Regions from separate parts of the Sporosarcina koreensis genome, predicted to be linked through region 4. Evidence: riboswitches for the same ligand, from Rfam matches in the RefSeq annotation. Region 4 holds a riboswitch; each other region holds the start of a gene.
What was found. Region 4 has a riboswitch for S-adenosylmethionine ahead of ACFPTP_RS04950 (methionine ABC transporter ATP-binding protein). Riboswitches for the same ligand answer to the same signal wherever they lie in the genome.
Positions count from the first base shown of each region.

Region 1: it holds a riboswitch for S-adenosylmethionine, as region 4 does, so the genes downstream of both, ACFPTP_RS01360 (bifunctional homocysteine S-methyltransferase/methylenetetrahydrofolate reductase) here and ACFPTP_RS04950 (methionine ABC transporter ATP-binding protein) in region 4, are expected to answer to the same signal.
Region 2: it holds a riboswitch for S-adenosylmethionine, as region 4 does, so the genes downstream of both, metK (methionine adenosyltransferase) here and ACFPTP_RS04950 (methionine ABC transporter ATP-binding protein) in region 4, are expected to answer to the same signal.
Region 3: it holds a riboswitch for S-adenosylmethionine, as region 4 does, so the genes downstream of both, ACFPTP_RS17950 (O-acetylhomoserine aminocarboxypropyltransferase/cysteine synthase family protein) here and ACFPTP_RS04950 (methionine ABC transporter ATP-binding protein) in region 4, are expected to answer to the same signal.

Region 1 is NZ_JBHSNP010000002.1:277,825-282,854, reverse strand. Features, by position in the region: gene ACFPTP_RS01380 (hypothetical protein) at 1-1,508, opposite strand, end outside; gene ACFPTP_RS01375 (hypothetical protein) at 1,648-2,349, shown strand; gene ACFPTP_RS01370 (biotin transporter BioY) at 2,384-2,980, opposite strand; gene ACFPTP_RS01365 (histidine kinase) at 3,121-3,300, opposite strand; SAM riboswitch class I at 3,415-3,521, shown strand; gene ACFPTP_RS01360 (bifunctional homocysteine S-methyltransferase/methylenetetrahydrofolate reductase) at 3,641-5,030, shown strand, end outside.
Region 2 is NZ_JBHSNP010000008.1:111,983-117,012, reverse strand. Features, by position in the region: gene ACFPTP_RS03630 (NUDIX hydrolase) at 8-388, shown strand; gene ACFPTP_RS03625 (alpha/beta hydrolase family protein) at 378-1,172, shown strand; gene pckA (phosphoenolpyruvate carboxykinase (ATP)) at 1,230-2,816, opposite strand; SAM riboswitch class I at 2,989-3,107, shown strand; gene metK (methionine adenosyltransferase) at 3,289-4,497, shown strand; gene ACFPTP_RS03610 (gamma carbonic anhydrase) at 4,987-5,030, opposite strand, start outside.
Region 3 is NZ_JBHSNP010000029.1:435,574-440,603, forward strand. Features, by position in the region: gene ACFPTP_RS17940 (glycine betaine uptake BCCT transporter) at 89-1,606, shown strand; gene ACFPTP_RS17945 (homoserine dehydrogenase) at 1,651-2,637, opposite strand; gene ACFPTP_RS17950 (O-acetylhomoserine aminocarboxypropyltransferase/cysteine synthase family protein) at 2,785-4,083, opposite strand; SAM riboswitch class I at 4,203-4,318, opposite strand; gene ACFPTP_RS17955 (glycerol-3-phosphate acyltransferase) at 4,624-5,030, shown strand, end outside.
Region 4 is NZ_JBHSNP010000009.1:216,717-221,746, reverse strand. Features, by position in the region: gene ACFPTP_RS04965 (dicarboxylate/amino acid:cation symporter) at 1-303, opposite strand, end outside; gene ACFPTP_RS04960 (MetQ/NlpA family ABC transporter substrate-binding protein) at 456-1,301, opposite strand; gene ACFPTP_RS04955 (methionine ABC transporter permease) at 1,356-2,024, opposite strand; gene ACFPTP_RS04950 (methionine ABC transporter ATP-binding protein) at 2,017-3,030, opposite strand; SAM riboswitch class I at 3,127-3,231, opposite strand; gene ACFPTP_RS04945 (thioredoxin family protein) at 3,288-3,596, opposite strand; gene ACFPTP_RS04940 (toprim domain-containing protein) at 3,609-3,950, opposite strand; gene gcvH (glycine cleavage system protein GcvH) at 4,190-4,573, opposite strand; gene ACFPTP_RS04930 (arsenate reductase family protein) at 4,654-5,013, opposite strand.

The sequences.
Region 1 (5,030 bases), on a different contig from region 4:
AAGTCGCCGGCGCGTTCTTTATAGACCCGGACGACGTTGACTGCCGCCTTACCTTCCTCAGCGTTGGAGCTGCCGTCGACTGTGCTTCCGCCGCGCTGCAAGGCTGTTTTATAAAGTCTCAGTGCTTCATTCGGTGAAGTGGCATACACGGAGATTTCCGGGTTCGCCGCTGAGACGATGAAGTAGTTTTGCAGGAAGCCGTTCGAGTCGAGAACCGGCGTCAACCAGCTCGCTTCGCCATAAAAGTTGTAGAGCACCGGCATTTCCCCGGACCATTTCTTCTCAATGAATTTCTTCTCGATAATTTGAAGGGCCCCTTGTGAATCCATATACGATTCTTCAAGATTACCAGTATAATAAGTCGCCTCGCCCGTGCGTCCGTCTGTCAACGCATAGCCGAGCATCGAGTCGACCTCTTCTTTCGGACTCGTAAAGTCGGTGAAATAAAACATATGGCCGTTTTCGTCAAATACCGGGCTGACATTCGCCTCCGTCCCTTCGTCTGAAGGAAGCTTCACATCTTTCTTCCCGACGATTGAATTCCAGAATCCGTGAACGTATTTTCCGAAATAGCTATTTTGGAGGCTCACCGCTTCAGGTGAAACGGCCCCGTCGATGAATTCTGGGACCTGCGAAAGTGGATATTGATTCACTTCTCCGGTGCCCGGATCCACCATGACAATCCCTTGGACATCGAACCCATTCCTTGCCGTAATGAAGTTTCCGTACGAACGGATGTAGTGCGGCTTCCCTTCATCATCAATTTCAAGCTGTACGTCGCCGTAAAAAATGAGTTCCGGCGCCGCCATCCGCATATGCCGCTCCACTTGTTTGTGGAAGTAGGAGGAAGGCGTGTACGACATTTCCGTTTTCACGAACTTCGGGTTGTCCGCCGAATCGGTTGCGCTCATTGTGAAATAGCCAGGCGTCGTCTTCCCGTTCAGCCATTTGAAGAAGCCCGAAAATTCGACAGGTGCGATATAGACAAACTTCCCATCCACCTTTTGGATCTGCAGATGGCCGAGCTCGTAATAGCTCGTATTCGGCACTTGGCCGAATGCTTTTTTCATTTTATTCCGAGCGAATTGGGGCGGAACGCTTGCAGGTGTCTTCGTTTCATCAAACGCCTTGATTTCCACCTGTTGGTCCATTTCGACCGCTTTATATTTTTGATTTGCATTAAAGAGCGGCGCACTTAGGATGAATGCAGTTCCTGCCAATGCCATTAGCGCAAGGATGACTTTGAAGCTGCGCTCTTTACCGGTTGAGTACACGACGCCGGCAATGGCTACAAGAAGGAACAACGCCCATAAGGAGGTCCAATTCCTGTCCAGATTTGTGACGTAATAAAGGCCGAATGTGAGAATCGCCATAAGCACAACTGTCGCCGACAGCGCCCCGATTCTATTGAATGCGGGCTGTCCCTCTTTGGAAACCGACGTGAACGGCACGATAATCATTGCGGCAACGATGCCGACAACGATCGAAAATAGAAGTAAATTTATCATTTAAACACTCTTTTCTATTAAAATTAAACCTCTCCTACTATACGGATGAAGCTACTAAACGATTCATACTTTTGATGATGAATTTGAATCCTTCTCCCTTCCCCTAACGTACAGAACATGGAAGGGAGGAGTCGAATCGATGCAAAAGAACTTTTCACAATCCGAAAAACCGCCTAGTGAAATGTCAAAGGCAAAATGGTTTTATTATTATTTTGTCCTTACACTGATCGGTTTGCTTGGCATAGGCGCTTTGTATTTATTTTTCGTCATGCTTCCCGAAGGGGTGTGGCTTTTGAACTTGCTGATCGGCGGCATTGCTCTTTTCCTTGGCTGGGTGTTCGTCAAAATTCTTCTGTTGCCACGCCAAAAGGGATCGACAACGTTCAAAAAAGTGCAAAATGAGACTGGCTACACGACTTATTTCATAAACGAGTGGACCGGCGAAACAGAATCCGTCTCTTTCCGCTATGACCAAATCACAGATCTGCTCATCGGCCTTTGGACAAATCCCAAATTCAAGGGAAGGAAAAATGATTATGTCGGAGCGCGTCTCCTGTATCGGTATGTGGAGGATGGGGAGATGAAGTATTTCGAGACGGTCATCATCAGTGAGCCGTCTCTGGATGAATGGATCGAAACGATCCGGAAGCACCGGATTCCTGCGCGGATAACGAACCGGAACATATCTGCCGTCAAGGAAAACCAGTTTGATGAAATGCTTGAGACGATTGAGGCGGAACCATTTGACGGATCCATCTCCCTCAAAGACTATTTCATGCTGCAAGAGGACTTTTCCCTTTGGCAGCCGCCATCAATGGAAAAAGGCGATCCGCTCAGTTGAAATTCATCAACTTGAAGGATCGCCTTTTTCATTTTTATATTGCGCGTCTCACCTTTAGCACCTTATACATCCTGTGTCCAAAGTATCCGGCAAGGATCGATAACAGAATGTCTTTCGGCAGCGGCGGCACCATCCACATCCACGCCACCTTATATGTGAACGCGTCAGGCGCTGCAGCCCAAAGCTTGTATGCAAAATACATCCAGTTCGTCCCAAACAGATAATTCACGACGAGACCTACAAGTCCTGCGACAATGTAACTTCGTAAACTTCCATTCTTTTCGACAATTTTCCCCGCAACATATGCGACCAATATGAAAGAGACGATGAAACCAAATGTTGGAAGTAGTATAGCGCCGAAGCCCCCATAGAACTTCGCAAAAACAGGTGCCCCTGCCAATCCCACGACCGCATAAACCGTCATCGAAATTGCGCCAAGACGGCTTCCAAGAATTAATCCTGCCAAGACGGCGAAAAAGGTTTGCAACGTAATCGGCACCCCGCCAATCATAAGGAACGGCACAAACGTTGTAATATTCGCTCCGATCATCATCAATGCCGCAAACATTCCACAATAGACGAGACTAAGCGGGCTCATTCCGCTTTTTGTTTTCACTGTAACTGTTGTCATAATCCACCTCGTGATTTGAGTTATCTTTAATAGAATAAAAGTTAACTTAAATTGTGTCAACCTGTTTTTATTTTGAGTTAACCATCATTACGGAGTAAAAAAACCGACAGCTAAATTGGCTATCGGTTCGTGTATCAACGTCAGTTGTCTTCGCTTTTCGGAAATAAAAAATGGGCAATAATCCCGCTTAGGATGGCGGCGCCTATTGTTATCCACACTCTGGATGTCCCAGGTACTTCTTGAAAGTTTTTGGAGAGCATCCACCATGAAATACCGGCGACAAGGAGTGCGATCGGAACGGCAAATTTGAAAATCCTCAACGTATTCACCTTCTACTTTTTGTTCATATGCCAATTCTATCACAATTCGGCTATTGACGTATCAAACAATTAACGATATGATGTTTTAAATTATTCAAACAACTGCATAACCATTTCTTATCAAGAGAAGCTGAGGGACTGGCCCGTCGAAGCTTCAGCAACCAGCCGTATTCGGTCAGGTGCTAATTCCAGCAGGTCGCTATCGGCTTGGCAGATGAGAAGGAGCGAGCTACATCGCATATTCAAAGCCTTCTTTTTTCAGCGAAGGCTTTTTTATTTTTCAATTCTGTCGAAATTTTTTGTATGGGAAATTGCAGAGATGAAGAAAGGATGATTTCTTATGAGATTGCTTGATCGGTTGAAAGATAATGTACTAGTGGCGGATGGCGCGATGGGGACGCTGCTTTATTCATATGGCATCGACTTCAGTTATGAGGAATTGAACGTGGAGAAGCCTGAAATCATTGAGAAGATCCACCGCGAATATATCGATGCAGGGGCGGATGTCATCCAGACGAATACATATGGCGCCAACTCGCTGAAGCTTGCTCGTTACGGATTGGAGAACCGCGTGAAGGAATTCAACGAGGCGGCGATCCGGATTGCGAAGCGCGCAGCCGCGCCAGGCAATCAGTACGTGCTCGGCACGATCGGCGGGTTGAGGGGCATCCGGAAAAGCGATGCGTCGCTTGCCGAAGTGCTTACAATCGTGAGTGAACAGGCGGATGCTTTGCTGTCAGGTGACCCTGATGGACTGTTGCTTGAAACGTATTATGATTTTGAAGAATTGTCGACGGTCGTCACCGAACTGCGGAAACTCACAGATGTTCCGCTCATTGCGCAAGTCGCGATGGATGAGCCCGGTGTGCTGCAAAATGGAATGCATCTCAATGACGCCCTTCATCAGCTCGAATCGCTTGGTGCGGATATTGTCGGCGTCAATTGCCGGTTAGGCCCTTTCCATACGATACAGGCATTTGAAAACGTGACGATTCCGGAGAAGGCGTTCTTGTCCGCAGCCCCGAATGCAAGCTTGCTTGATGTCGAGGACGGCAGGATTGTCTATGCTTCCGAAGCCGATTATTTCGGACGGGCGGCAACATTCCTTCGCGAAGAGGGCGTCCGTCTGATCGGCGGATGCTGCGGAACGACGCCGAAGCATATCACGGCTGCGAAAAAGCAGTTGGCTGGGCTGCCGCCAGTGATAGAGAAAACCGTTTCCCCGCAGAAGCCGATCATCATCCGTGAAGCGGAGCCTGCAAAACAGGTCCCACTTCACATAAAAGCGAAGACGGAGCGGACGGTCATCGTAGAGCTTGATACACCGCGCCATTTGGAAACGGAGCAATACTTTGAAGGCGCGAAACAATTGCAAGCAGCCGGAGTCGACGCCGTCACGTTGGCGGATAACTCACTCGCCTCCCCTCGCATCAGCAATATGGCGATGGGATCGATGTTGAAGCATGAACATAATATACGTCCGCTCGTCCACTTGACGTGCCGTGACCATAACTTGATCGGACTGCAATCCCATCTCATGGGGCTCGACGCGCTTGGCATCCATGACATCCTTGCCGTCACGGGCGATCCGACGAAAGTTGGCGATTTCCCTGGCGCAACGAGCGTCTATGACGTCTCCAGCATGGAGCTCTTGCAGCTCATCAAACAATTGAACGAAGGAATTTCATTCACAGGCAAGCCGCTTCGCAAAAAAGCGAAATTCTCGGTCG
Region 2 (5,030 bases), on a different contig from region 4:
GAGGCATGTGCTCGTTGTAGTAAAACATGAGGGGAAATGGCTTGTTACACGCCACTCGAACCGCGGCATCGAATTTCCGGGAGGCAAGGCGGAAGATGGCGAAACGATTTTTGACGCAGCGATACGGGAAACAATCGAAGAAACAGGCGTGACGATATCAGATCTCGTCAAGTTCGCCGAATACGTCGTCATAAGCAATGTAACATTTTGCAAGGCGGTATTTACCGGAAAAGTGTCCAGCATCGAAGAAAATCCGCAGTTATTCGAAACGGAAGGCGCTTTATGGATGACGGACGAAGAATTGGACAACTGTGATGAGTTGAGTTTTCATATGAAAGATGCCGGTATGGCGGAAATACGGAAGTGGGTGAATGCATATGCCTCCTAACGGATCTATTTTTCACCGGAGGGATTATCCATCGCCGAATCCAAACATCCGTCTTGAGGAAATAACGTATTGGTCGGATGGATTGAAAGTGAAGGGATTGCTTGCCGAACCGGTTAGCGGAGGCAATTATGAAGGGATCATTTACTTGCGCGGAGGCATTCAGCATGTCGGCATGGTCCGTCCCGCGCGCATTGCCCAATTTGCTTCACAAGGTTTCGTCGTTTTCGCACCCTATTATCGAGGGAACAGGGGCGGCGAAGGACGTGATGAGTTCGCGGGGGATGATCGCCAAGATGCGGTCAATGCCGTTGAGGTGCTGAAGCAAAGCCCGAAGTTGAACAAGGACCGTATCCACCTGTATGCTTTCTCCCGTGGCGGCATCATGGCGCTGTGGACAGCGATATTACGGGAGGATATCACGTCTGTAGTAACATGGGCAGGTGTCTCGGATGTCGTCTTTACATATAACGAGCGGGAAGATATGCGCCGGATGATGAAACGGGTAATCGGCGGCACGCCGAATAGCATGCCCGATGCATATCGGGAACGCACAGCGCTATTCAGGGTGGATGAAATCGATGCTCCTGTATTGATTATCCATGGAATGAAGGATGATAATGTTTCATTCGAACAGGCGATTTTGCTTGAAGATGCTTTACGGGAAAAGGAAAAGCAGTACGAAACTTGGTATTTCCCTGAGTATACCCATTACTTCCCGACCGCGCATAATGCACAGATTGTGCGGGACTTATGTGATTGGATGAGGCAACAGGGGAATATATAGGCGGTCTTTAATGAAAAAAATCCAGGTGCGTTTTTTCGCACCTGGATTTCTTGTTTATTATGCGATTGGTCCGCCTTTTTGAGTGATATCTTCAGAAACATGACCGAATTTCTTGAAGTTTTCACGGAAAAGGTCTGCCAATTCCTTGGCTTTTTGATCGTATGCAGCTGGATCGCTCCATGCATTACGAGGGTTCAACACTTCAGTTGGCACGCCGTCAATTGCTTTTGGCATCGCAAGACCGAAGATTGCATTCTCTTCGAATTCTACATTGTTCAATTCGCCGGCAATCGCTGCATTGACCATAGTACGTGTATGTTTCAATGCCATACGTTTACCTACGCCGTATTCGCCGCCAGTCCAACCAGTGTTGACAAGGAATACTTGGGCGTTATGTTCATCGATGTTCTTCCCGAGCATTTCCGCATAGACCGTTGCAGGCAATGGAAGGAAAGGAGCTCCAAAGCAAGTGGAGAATGTTGCTTCCGGTGAAGTGACGCCGCGCTCAGTTCCCGCAAGCTTTGAAGTGAAGCCGCTTAGGAAGTGGTACATCGCTTGCTCTTTCGTCAACTTCGAGATCGGAGGCAATACGCCGAATGCATCTGCAGTCAAGAAGATGATCGTCTTCGGATGACCCGCTACTGATGGAACAGCAATATTGTCGATATAATGGATCGGATACGCTGCACGCGTGTTTTCAGTCAATGAATTGTCATCGTAGTCCGGCTTGCGCGTCTTCTCATCCAAAACGACATTTTCCAGAACGGAACCGAAACGGATCGCTCCGTAAATTTCAGGCTCTTTTTCTGCTGAAAGATTAATCGTTTTCGCATAGCAGCCGCCTTCAATATTGAATACGCCATGATCGGACCAGCCGTGCTCATCGTCACCGATCAATTTACGGTTAGCATCCGCGGAAAGAGTCGTTTTTCCTGTGCCGGAAAGACCGAAGAATAAAGCCACATCTCCTTCTTCACCGACGTTTGCCGAGCAGTGCATGGAAAGGATTCCGCGTTCAGGAAGCAAATAGTTCATGACGGAGAAGATCGATTTTTTCATTTCTCCCGCATATTCCGTACCGCCAATCAACACAATGCGCTTCTCAAGTGATACAATGATGAAGGTCTCGGATTTCGTTCCGTCCACTGCAGGATCCGCTTTGAATGTCGGAGCCGCAATGACTGTGAATTGTGCTTCATGCGTTTTCAATTCTTCTTCAGTCGGGCGGATGAACAGGTTATGGACGAAAAGGTTTTGCCATGCGAATTCATTGACGACTTGAATGGAAAGCTGGGAGTTTTTATCTGCTCCTGCAAAGCCTTTGAATACGAATAGCTCTTCCTTCGCTTTTAGGTGGTTAAGAACTTTCTTATATAATGAATCAAAGATTTCAGATGAGATTGGGCGGTTCACTTTGCCCCAGTCGATTTTGTCTTTTGAAGTCTCTTCTTCGACAATATACTTATCCTCAGGAGAACGGCCTGTATACTTTCCTGTCTCGGCAGTGAGGGCGCCGTCTGCGGAAAGTTTCGCTTCACCTCGGGAAGTCGCTTTTTCAACAAGTTCCGCCACTGAAGGCTGTATGTTTACGTTGTTGCCTGAAAGTAACTCGTGTAATCCGTTTTCAATTTTAGCTGAAATCATTTTTTGGTACCGTCCTTTGCATGTAATCCCATTTGATGGGTTTCATCACATTTCGTAAATAGTATAACACATTTAGAATAATAATCTATACTAATGAAAAACTCAAGTACATATGTCTAAAAATGTTTGACAAAGTGCAAACTTTTTCGTAGGATTGTTTATTGAACGGATACTCTTATCCCGAGCTGGCGGAGGGACAGGCCCTATGAAGCCCGGCAACCTGCGTGGACCATTTTGGCCGCGAGAAGGTGCCAAACCTGGAGCAAGGTTGAATTCCTTGGACGATAAGAGTGAAAGGTGCTGCTTTTGAAATTATGCCTTTCCTCATGTATATTTACGTGAGCGAAGGGCTTTTTATATTGTCAGGCCCTTAATCCTTGTGTATGTTGACGTCGAATCTCTAGGCGCTGAACTTACTGGGACAATTAGAGTACCGTATCAATATTTGCAAGCCGTTAAGGAGGAAACTACAATGACAAATCGCCGATTATTCACTTCGGAATCGGTAACAGAAGGACATCCGGACAAAATGTGCGATCAGATTTCTGACGCCATTTTGGACGCTATTTTAGAAGAAGACCCGAATGCACGCGTAGCGTGTGAAACGACAATTACGACAGGGCTCGTGCTTGTCATCGGAGAAATCACGACAACAACGTACGTAGACATCCCCAAAGTCGTGCGGGACACAGTGAAGGAAATCGGCTATACACGCGCTAAATTCGGATTCGACTGGGAGACGTCATCCGTGTTGACGTCCATCGACGAACAATCCCCTGATATCGCGGCGAGTGTCGATCAGGCGCTTGAGGCCCGCGAAGGGACAATGAGTGATGAAGAGCTTGAAGCGATTGGAGCAGGGGACCAAGGTTTGATGTTCGGTTATGCTTGCAATGAAACGCCGGAGCTTATGCCGATGCCGATCAGCTTATCCCATAAGTTGGCACGCAGGCTGGCGCAAGTTAGAAAAGATGATACGCTCGACTACTTGCGTCCGGATGGAAAAACGCAAGTGACGGTGGAGTATGATGAGGATAATAATCCGGTGCGGATTGATACGATCGTCATCTCGACTCAACACCATCCTGATATCACGTTGGAACAAATTCAACAAGACATTAAAGAACATGTCATCTACCCTGTCGTACCGGCAGAATTACTTGATGAAGAGACAAAATACTTCATTAACCCATCTGGCCGTTTCGTTATCGGCGGACCGCAAGGGGATGCAGGCTTGACAGGTCGGAAAATCATCGTTGACACATATGGCGGCTATGCACGTCATGGCGGCGGTGCATTCTCCGGAAAAGACGCGACAAAAGTTGACCGTTCAGCATCCTATGCTGCGCGTTACGTAGCGAAGAACATCGTAGCGGCTGGGCTCGCGGATCGTTGCGAAGTTCAATTGGCTTACGCAATCGGTGTTGCAAAACCGGTTTCAATTTCCATCGATACGTTCGGAACAGGCAAAGTCGAGGAAAGCAAACTCGTCGAAATCGTACGTGAGCTATTCGACTTACGTCCGGCAGGCATCATTAAAATGCTCGACCTGCGCCGCCCGATCTATAAGCAGACTGCAGCATACGGCCATTTCGGACGCACTGACGTCGAACTCCCTTGGGAACAGACGGACAAAGCGGAAGAATTGATTGCGAAAGCAGGATTGACTGTTTATGAGTAAATGAAAAGAAGCAGCACATCGATAAAAGATGTGTTGCTTTTTTTATGACTATAAAGATGAAACTACCCACTTAAAATTGCAAGGGCTCAATTATTTGCACACGGGTTCGATTATTCTATCAAGGGTTCCATTATTCCAACAAAGGCTCCATTAACCGTGCAAGGGCTCAATTATTGGGGAACTTTATGGGAATTCATAGCGTTTATTATAGTACTAGAAAAGTGAGGCAGGCGATTCAATAATGGCGATCAGCTTTTTAGTGTTGCTCGGATTTATCGGTTTAGTTGCTTGTGCCATCGTGGCAGGAATCATCATTTTGTTAGTTTCCAATAAATAAAGGTGCTGCCCAATTGAGCAGCACCCATTTTACTTAGTCCAGCTTCGTGTAGCAGCCGCTCGGGGTCATAAGCCAAAGTTGCTGTGTGGCACAGATCGCCACTTCGCATCTTCGTCTTATGCCTGTAGCAGCTAACCGCCACACTCCGCTTTTTACTTAGTCATTTCCTTATAAATCCGGCCCTTTTCAACATAAC
Region 3 (5,030 bases), on a different contig from region 4:
GTTTACATTTTTACTCCCTTTGCTTTCCCGCTACATGATTGGTATAGTTTGTAGTCGTTTCAAAAATCCATTATTCATAGGGGGAAACATGCGAAAAATATCAAATGTATTTTATATAACAATTGGCCTGATCATATTGGCTGTTGGATATGGAGTGATAGCGGCGGAAAGCTTTGAAACCGTCACAAATTCCATCAAATCATTCGTATCATCCTCATTCGGATGGTATTACATGCTTCTGCTTTCTTTTCTTCTAGTGCTCAGCATTTTCTTCATTTTCAGCCCATTCGGCAAAGTGCGATTAGGGCGGGACGAAGACCGTCCATCATTTTCAACAATCACCTGGATTGCGATGCTTTTCTCTGCCGGGATGGGAATCGGCTTAGTCTTCTATGGGGCTGCGGAGCCGTTATCCCACTATGCCATCAACCCTGCTACTGCCGAACCCAATACAGACGCCGCCTTCAAAGAGGCAATGCGCTATACATTCTTCCATTGGGGATTGCATGTATGGGCAATGTACGGGATTGTCGGACTTGCACTGGCGTACTTCCAATTCCGCAAAGAGGAACCGGGGTTAATTTCAGCAACATTGAAGCCGATTTTCGGTAAAAAAATGGAGGGGCCATGGGGCGTTCTCGTCGATGTACTTGCCGTATTTGCAACAGCTTTTGGCGTTGCCACTTCTCTCGGCTTCGGTGCTGTTCAAATTAACGCAGGGTTGGATTACCTATTCGGCTTTTCTATCGGATTCAAGTCACAACTGATCATCATTGCGGTCGTTACTGTCCTATTTGTTGCATCTGCCTGGTCTGGACTTAGCAAAGGAATTAAATATTTATCCAACACAAACCTGATACTTGCGCTTGCCCTATTAGGTTTCGTCCTCATCTTAGGACCAACTTTGCTTATCTTTAATGTGTTCACTGACTCCATCGGGGGATATCTCGCCAATCTAATTTCAATGAGCTTCCGTACTGCCCCATTAAACAATGCACATCGGGAATGGCTTGATAGCTGGACGATTTTCTATTGGGCTTGGTGGATTTCGTGGGCACCTTTCGTCAGCATGTTCATCGCACGGGTATCAAAAGGACGAACAATCAGGGAATTCATGGTCGTCGTCATGCTGGCGCCAACCATTCTGAGCGCCTTCTGGTTTTCAGCTTTTGGATCTACAGCGATCAATATGCAGCGTAAAGGGATTGTGGACTTAGCGAATACTGACACTGAATTAACGATTTTTGAAATGTTCCATGCAATGCCTTGGTCAATCCTCATTTCGATTGTCGCAGTTCTGCTCATTGCCTCATTTTTCATCACCTCAGCAGACTCAGCGACATTTGTATTAGGTATGCAGTCCACGTACGGTTCATTGACGCCACCAAATAGCGTAAAAATCATTTGGGGGGTCATCCAATCCGCTATTGCAATCATACTGCTCTCTGTAAACGGATTGACGGCACTGCAAAATACAATCATCATTGCCGCCTTGCCGTTCTCGTTCATCATTTTGCTCATGATCGTTTCACTGATCAAAGCATTACAGAGCGAACGACCGAGGAGTGAACGGCCGAGAAGAAGGAAAGCGAAAGAAAACGTTTAACGGCACAGAAAAGTGGAGGGGAATCCAATTCCTCCTCCACTTTTTTAATTTGGCACCAAGATTGCTTCGTGTTGGCGGATGACATGCAACAAGTCCGCAACCATCGCACTCCCTGTCGGATACATTCCCGCACCCGGACCGACTAACGTCAACTGCCCGAGATATTCCGTATTTACAATGACGGCATTGTCGACGCCATCGATGCCGAACAGCGGGTGATCCGCTCCTATTAAAACTGGTCCTACAGCCGCCTGCAGCTTCCCTTTTTCGTCTTTCCAAATATCCGCCACGTGACGATAACGAAGATCGCCTTTGGATGCATCGAGTATTTCGTCCGGCTCAAGATGATCGATTCCGAGGACAGGTACATCCTCCCAATCAGGCTGCCGGCCGAAAGCGAGCGAACTCAAAATCATCAGCTTACGGAAAGCGTCCGTTCCACTGACATCATCTGTAGGATCCGCCTCTGCATAGCCGTTTTGCTGTGCAGCCGAAAGCGCCTGCTTGAATGAGGATCCTTCATCACGCATTTTCGTCAAAATGAAATTCGACGTCCCATTTAAAATGCCCTGGATCCGTTTGACGCGGTCGCCAGCTAGAAGATTGGTCACTGTCCGGATAATCGGGACACCGCCGGCGGTTGTCGCTTCGAATCCGACTTGCACATCACGGAACTCGGCATGTTTCAATAAAGCAGGTCCGTGTTTTGCAAACATCGTTTTATTCGCAGTGATGATGTGACAGCCCTTCTCGATCGCATCAGACAAATACGTATAGGCAGGCTCTTCCCCGACAATCGCTTCGAAAACGACATCGATTTCCGGGTTATTCAATATTTCCTGAATGTTATCAGTAATTTGCGCGCCTTTAATCGGCATGCGTTCTTTCGCCTTGTCTTTCACAAGGATGGATACGACATCAACGGTGAAACCAGTGCTCTTTTTAATCTCTTCCCGCTTCTCCTGCAGGATTCTGTAGACACCTTCACCGACCGTACCGAAACCGAGTATGGCCACTTTGATTGACGGCATGAAACCACCCTTTCCTTTTCTAAAGCGGAGGGCGCCTGCTTAGATGCGACAGGCATAAGGCGAAACTGCGAAGTGGCGCTTTTTGCCACACTGCAGCTTCGACTTATGACCCGAGCATCTGGCGCCCGCAGCTAGCTGTTATTCCGTTTAGCGTACTTCAACAGGTGTTGCTTTCTCGATCGCCTGCTTGAGGTCTGCAATAATATCTTCCGTTGACTCAAGCCCGACAGACAGACGGATCAATTCCTCTGGCGTACCTGTCTTTTTCAAGTCTTCCGCAGACAATTGCTGATGTGTCGTTGATGCCGGGTGAATAATCAGTGATTTTGCATCGCCCACGTTCGCGACATGCGACCATAGCGTAATATTATCGATCACTTTGCGCCCTGCTTCACGTCCGCCTTTAATACCGAAAACGATGATCGAGCCGAAGCCGTTTTTCAAATATTTCTTGGCATTTTCATACGTCGGGTGATCTTCAAGTCCTGTGTAAGTGACCCATTCCACAGACGGATGAGCCTGTAGGAATTCAGCCACTTTCACAGCATTTTCATTATGGCGTGTCACACGCAAATGGAGCGTCTCCAGCCCTTGAAGGAAGTTGAATGCACTGTCAGGATCTAGACATGGCCCGAAGTCGCGCAGCAATTGGACGCGGAGCTTCGTAGCGAATGCCGCTCCCGCCGTGTCAATTCCGTAGCGCAAACCGTGGTATGTTGCATCAGGCTCCGTGAAGCCCGGAAACTTGCCTCTCGTCCAGTCGAATTTCCCTGCATCGACAACGACACCGCCGATTGTCGTTCCGTGGCCGCCGATCCATTTCGTTGCGGAATGAATGACGACGTCCGCTCCGAACTCGATTGGATTCGATCCGTATGGGGATGCGAATGTGTTATCGATAATGAACGGAATTTCATTCTCATGGGCGATGTTTGCGACCGCTTCGATATCGAGCACTTGAAGGCTCGGGTTTCCGATTGTTTCAGCGAAAATCGCTTTCGTTTTATCTGTAATCGCGGCACGGAAGTTCTCAGGTTCGTCCGCGTCCACGAATTTCACATTGATACCGTAGCGAGGGAGCGTGACGGCGAATAAGTTATACGTACCGCCGTATAGATTGCCCGCAGCGACGATTTCGTCCCCTGCTCCTGCGATGTTCAAAATGGAAAAGGCAATGGCAGCCATTCCGGAAGACAGAGCGACTGCGGCAGTCCCGCCTTCTAAAAGCGCAACCCGCTCTTCAAAAACGGCAACGGTCGGATTCGTGATCCGTGTGTAGATATTGCCTGCTTCCTGCAGGGCAAATAAGTTTTGGGCATGTTCAGTGTCGCGGAAAACAAATGCGGTAGTACGGTGGATCGGCACAGCGCGTGAGCCTGTAACAGGGTCCGGCTTTTGGCCTCCGTGTAAGAGAAGAGTTTCTGGTTGAAGTTGATGGTTTGTCATTGTTATTACCTCCAGTGGATTTTTTAAGATGAAAAGGCAATGCGGAGGCGTTGGGGGTTTTGGAATAAAAAAAATAACCCCTTTCGCTAAGAGAAGGGTTACGCTTTCGCTTATTCCTCCTCTTATCTTTCAGACCGTTTTCACGAATCTGTAGGAAGTAGCACCTTTGCAAGTTCGTCACTTGCCGGTTGCCGGGCATCGCAGGGCCTAGTCCCTCCGCCGCTCTTGATAAGAGTTTGGGTATTCAGTTTTTCATCTTGTTGAACAGTATAGGAGACTATTTTTTAAAAGTCAAGGGGTGAATTTATTTTTTTCTGAAACTTGCGCTTTATCTGAGGTGTTATAATAGTTTTTAGTAGTTGGACTGGGCGTGCTTGGCTCTGAGCAAGGTTAAGCCGCATGATGCGCTCGTTTCAGGCGGTTGGAACAGCGTTTCAGGCGGTCGCCAGTCTACTTCAGGCGATTGAAGCATCGTTTCAGGCGGTTGCCAGCCTACTTTAGGCGAAGGATAACGTAATCTATGTATCGTGGGGGATTCTTATGACATTATGGATTTTAGCTACTATAGTTTGTGGATATTTGGTCGGCTGCTTGCATGGATCAACAGTCGCTCTCTGGATTTCGGGGGTTAATTTGAAAGAGACCGGAGTGAAAAATGCCGGGGCGTCGAATGCGATGATCGTTCTCGGGAAACGGTATGGCGCACTTGTTGCATTGATTGATATTGGCAAAGGCATCTTCTCGGTCATTGCTGTAAGATTACTTGCCGGACATTTCGGACTGCCGGCGGAAGCCATCACATTGCTATTATTCGTTGTCGGGGCCGCTGTCATATTTGGCCATAACTTTCCTTTCCATATGAAGTTCAACGGCGGGAAAGGTACCGCAACAGTGATTGGGGTTTTATTCGCCATCGACTGGCGGTTCGGACTTGCCGGGTTCATCCT
Region 4 (5,030 bases):
CATCGCAGCGAAAAATGCTAAAATCCCTGCCGCAATCGTGGATGCATACGCAAGCACGGTTGCCAATCCTAGTAGCTTACCGGAGCCGCTGCCCAGTTTTGCAATACCAGGCGCAATGAATGCAATGATAATGAATGGTACGACAAAGTTAAGAAAACCGCCGAAAATCATATTAAATGTTGCGAACAACCGGGTGAACCAGTGTGCAAAACCTGCATGTATTTCTGGGAGCAACATCCCAAGCCCCACCGCAAGCCCTATTGCGATAACGATTCGCCATATAAGGCCTATCTTCCACTTCATAAAATGTCCTCCTCAAATGTACAATTGTTTATAAAACAACTATCCAACTTTAACATAGTAAAGGAAAAATGGGAACACTTTTAGGAGAGATTTGCTTATTTTTGAAGCAGAAAAAACCGCCTGCTTCCATTTGGGAGCAGACGGTTGTTCGATTATTTTACTGGAACGACAGAGCCGCCCCACTCTTTTAAAATAAATTCCTGGATTTCATCGGATTGCAACACTTCAACGAGCGCTTTAATCGCTTCGTTGTTTTCATCGCCAGAACGAACCGTAATGACGTTTACATAAGGAGAATCACTTTCTTCAATTGCAATCGAATCTTCAAGTGGGTTCAAACCAGCATCGATCGCATAGTTGGAATTGATGAGAAGCGCGTCGCCTTCATCATTTTTATAAAGTGTCGGCATCAGAGCTGCTTCATAGTCCGGTTCAAACTTCAGATTCTTCGGGTTGTCCACGATGTCCTTAAGTTCAGCATCAACTTTTTCAACACCTTCAGCAAGTGTGATTAATCCTTCTTTTTCAAGCATTTCAAGCACACGCCCATGATCTGAAACCGAGTTGCTCATAAGGACCGTCGCACCGTCCGGAAGTTCATCCAGTGATTTATATTTCTTCGAATAAACACCCATCGGTTCGATATGGATTCCTCCCGCGTTGACAAAGTCGTAGCCGAAATCAGCGATTTGACTTTCCAAATAAGGAATGGTCTGGAAATAGTTCGCATCCAATAGACCCGATTCCAAGTCTTTGTTCGGCAAAATATAATCCTGGTATGTTTCGATTTCCAAGTCGATGCCTTTTTCCTTCAACAACGGCTTCACTTTTTCCAGAATGACGGCATGCGGTGTATTGGAAGCACCAACAACGAGTTTAGTAGTCTCTTCCTTGCCGCCCGCGGCATTTTTGCTTGCTCCATCTTTATCCTTCGCTCCGCATGCCGCTAATGCAAGCACGAGAACAGTCAATAGTAATGCTGATAATACTTTTTTCATGTTAATCCTCTCCCCATTCTTTGATGATTTTTATAATAACAGGATTACCTGCAATTAACGTTTGTCCAATTTTTTAACTGCAAAATCGCCGATGGCTTGAATCACAAAGACGATAATCAAAATGATGATCGTTGCAACAATCATCACGTCCGTCCGGCTTCTCTGGAATCCTTCATAATAGGCAAGGTTCCCGAGCCCGCCTGCTCCGATGACGCCTGCCATCGCCGTATAGCCGACGAGCGCAATCGCCGTTACCGTAATTCCAGAAATGAGCGCGGGCATCGATTCGGGCAGCAGCACTTTGAAGATGATTGTACTTGTTTTCGCACCCATCGATCTCGCAGCTTCGATAACGCCTCTATCGATTTCACGCAAGCCGATCATGACCATCCGCGCATAAAACGGGGCAGCCCCGATGACGAGAGCCGGGATGGCCGCTTCCGGACCACGCATCGATCCAACGAGCAAGGTTGTGAAAGGGATAATGAGTATGATCAAAATAATAAAAGGGATTGAGCGGAATATATTGACGAAAGCTCCCGTAATGCCGTATACCAATTTATTTTTCCAAAGCTGGCCTGGGCTTGATAAGAATAGGAGCACGCCGAGAACAATCCCGAAAATGAATGTATATAAAGTGGAGATTCCTGTCATATATAATGTTTCAACTGTTGCTTCCCACATTTTATCCCAGTTAACATGTTGAAATAGTTCTTCATTCATTGCCGATCACCTCTGTCTGTACGCCTAGTTCATGGAGATAGGCAATCGCTGTATCAATATCATTTTCATTGCCGAGAAGCTGTAAAATGAGTGAGCCATAAGCGCCGCCTTTTGTATGGGAGATATTCCCTTGGACGATATTCACGTCGACATCGAATTTCCGGATCAAGCTTGCCAACACAGGATGCTCTGTCTTCTCCCCGACAAATACGAGTTTGATGAGCGTCCCTCCCGGCAAATGAGCTATCGCTTGATCGGTTCCAGCCGGTTCCGTCACTTGGGAAACGAACCGTTTTGTAATCGGAGCTTGCGGGGACTGGAACACATCCAGCACCGGACCGATTTCTACGACTTTCCCGGCTTCCATGACCGCCACGCGATGGCAGATTTTCCGGATGACATGCATTTCATGCGTAATCAGTACAATCGTCAAACCAAGCCGTTCATTAATATTTGTCAACAGATCCAGAATCGCATCTGTCGTTTCCGGGTCAAGCGCGGAAGTCGCTTCATCACAAAGCAGCACTTCAGGATCATTTGCCAATGCGCGAGCAATTCCGACACGCTGCTTTTGACCGCCGGAAAGTTCGGAAGGATAAGCATCTTCCCTGCCACTCAATCCGACGAGCTCAATCAGTTCCGCCACTTTCCGTTCGCGGTCTGCCTTTTTCACTCCGGCGATTTCAAGCGGGAATGCTATGTTTTGCTTCACTGTACGGGACCAAAGCAAATTGAAATGTTGGAATATCATGCTTATCTTTTGTCTTGCTTCCCGCAGCTCTTTACCTGTAAAGGCCGATATTTCACGGTTTCCGATTTTGATTGTCCCCGTTGTCGGAGTCTCTAGCCCATTCAATAGGCGAATCAATGTACTTTTCCCGGCACCGCTGTAACCGATGATGCCAAAGATTTCACCCTCATCAATCGTTAGGGACACACCGTCCACCGCCAGAATTTCATCATTCGTCCGGCCGAACCTTTTTTTCACGTCTTTCAGTTGGATCATCATTATCACCTCTACCACTATCTTGTCCAAAATAAAAACCTTTCCGCGGATAAGCAGAAAGGCTAAAACGTTATATCAAATAAACGTCAATCCGATCTCTCATCTCTCAAAGCAAACGCTTTGTGTGACTTGGCACCATTTCACTTCCGTGACGGTTGCCGGGCTTCATAGGGCACTTCCCTCCACCTCTCTTTATAAGAGCGACATATTCAGTTAAAGTTAATAGATATACTTATATCATGGCTTGCTGACTACTGTCAACCTATTTTCTCAAGAAGATGCGGAATAGATTGAAAAGCATAGATTTTATGGACGACTTCCCCACTCTTCTGGATTAAAAGACAAGGGACACTTTCGATTTCATAGTCGACAGCGAGGTCCTCTACATAATTCAGATCCGCCTTCCCAATCGGCAAATTTGGTTTCATAGCAGCAATGACTTCCATCATTTTCGAAGCAACTGCACAAGTTCCGCACATCGGCGTATATAAATAATATATCGATTCCGGAAAATCTAATTTGCTCATTTCCCATTGCTCACGTGTCCAGTTTTCGATATTGGTCACAATTGATCACCTTCAAAGTAAAAATTCGGGATGCACCTCAAAATTCTCAGAGAGGAGGACGGCGGCAAGCACACGGTACGGCGTCGTTTCGACTTGGCGATACGTCCGTTCCGTATAAAGATGGGTCGCTTCCGGATAATATCTTTTGAATAAAGACCTGATTTTATCGCCGGATTCATCGGCATCCAGAAACACGAACAGTTCGCAATCCTCATAAGGCAAAAGGATCTCCTCGATGCGATAAGGGCTCACAGTCCCGTTCGTGCATATGATTTCAACCGGTTCCGCCAGCACCTTTTGCAATCGCTTCCGATCCGATCCGCCTTCGACGATCAGGACTTTTTGATGTTCCACTTGCACGACACCCCCTTAAACAAAAGCGTAGGGCGGCGATTAGCCTCGACAGGCGCTGGAGGGCTTGAAAAAAAGGCGGTTTTTGCCTTTTCTTTTAAGCCCGAAGCGACCCGAGAGGCTGCCACCCGAAGCTAGATGAAACTACCGCATTAGAAGTTTACCCATCATACCTGGAATTTATCGTTTCCCATCCATTGAAAAAAGCGCCGGAGTTAAAGATCCAGGCGCCACTTAAACGATTACTCGCCGACAGTCATTTTGTCGTAGTCTTCAGCTGACATGAGTTTATCGAGTTCGGATTCGTCTGATGCTTCTACAACGATCATCCAAGCACCTTCAAATGGAGATTCGTTCACCAATTCAGGGCTGTCTTCCAATTCCTCGTTCACTTCAACAACTTTACCGCTGATCGGAGCATACAGTTCAGAAACAGTTTTCACTGACTCGACACTGCCGAATGGCTCGTCTGCTTTCACTTCGTCTCCAACTTGCGGCAATTCAACGAAAACGATATCGCCAAGTTCGGATTGTGCGAAATGTGTAATACCGATACGATACTTTCCGCCTTCATCTTTTACCCACTCATGTTCTTCTGAATAACGAAATTCTTTAGGTGTGCTCATCCCGTACCCCTCCATAAGTATACAATTATTGATTTCCATTCAATTTTGACATATTCCGAAGCTAAAGACAAGAAAGTATATTAGGCTCCCCAAACTTCTTCAAACTGGTCTTCCTTGAAGCCGACAGTCACTTTCGCGCCATCTGTCACAAGCGGTCTTTTCATCAGCATGCCATCCGTCGCCAGCAGCTCGACCTTCTCGTCATCCGTCATCTCGGGCAGTTTATCCTTCAAATTCAATTCCCGGTATTTCATGCCGCTCACATTGAAGAACTTCTTAATATCCAAGCCGGAGTTCCCGATCATTTGTTGAAGCTCCTCTTTTGACGGTGGATTTTCAACGATGTTGACATCTACGAATTCCAACCCCGCGGTTTCCAACCACTTTTTCGCTTTCCTGCATGTCCCACATTTCGGGTAACCGTAATATATTAAAGACAATTCGCAACACCTCCATT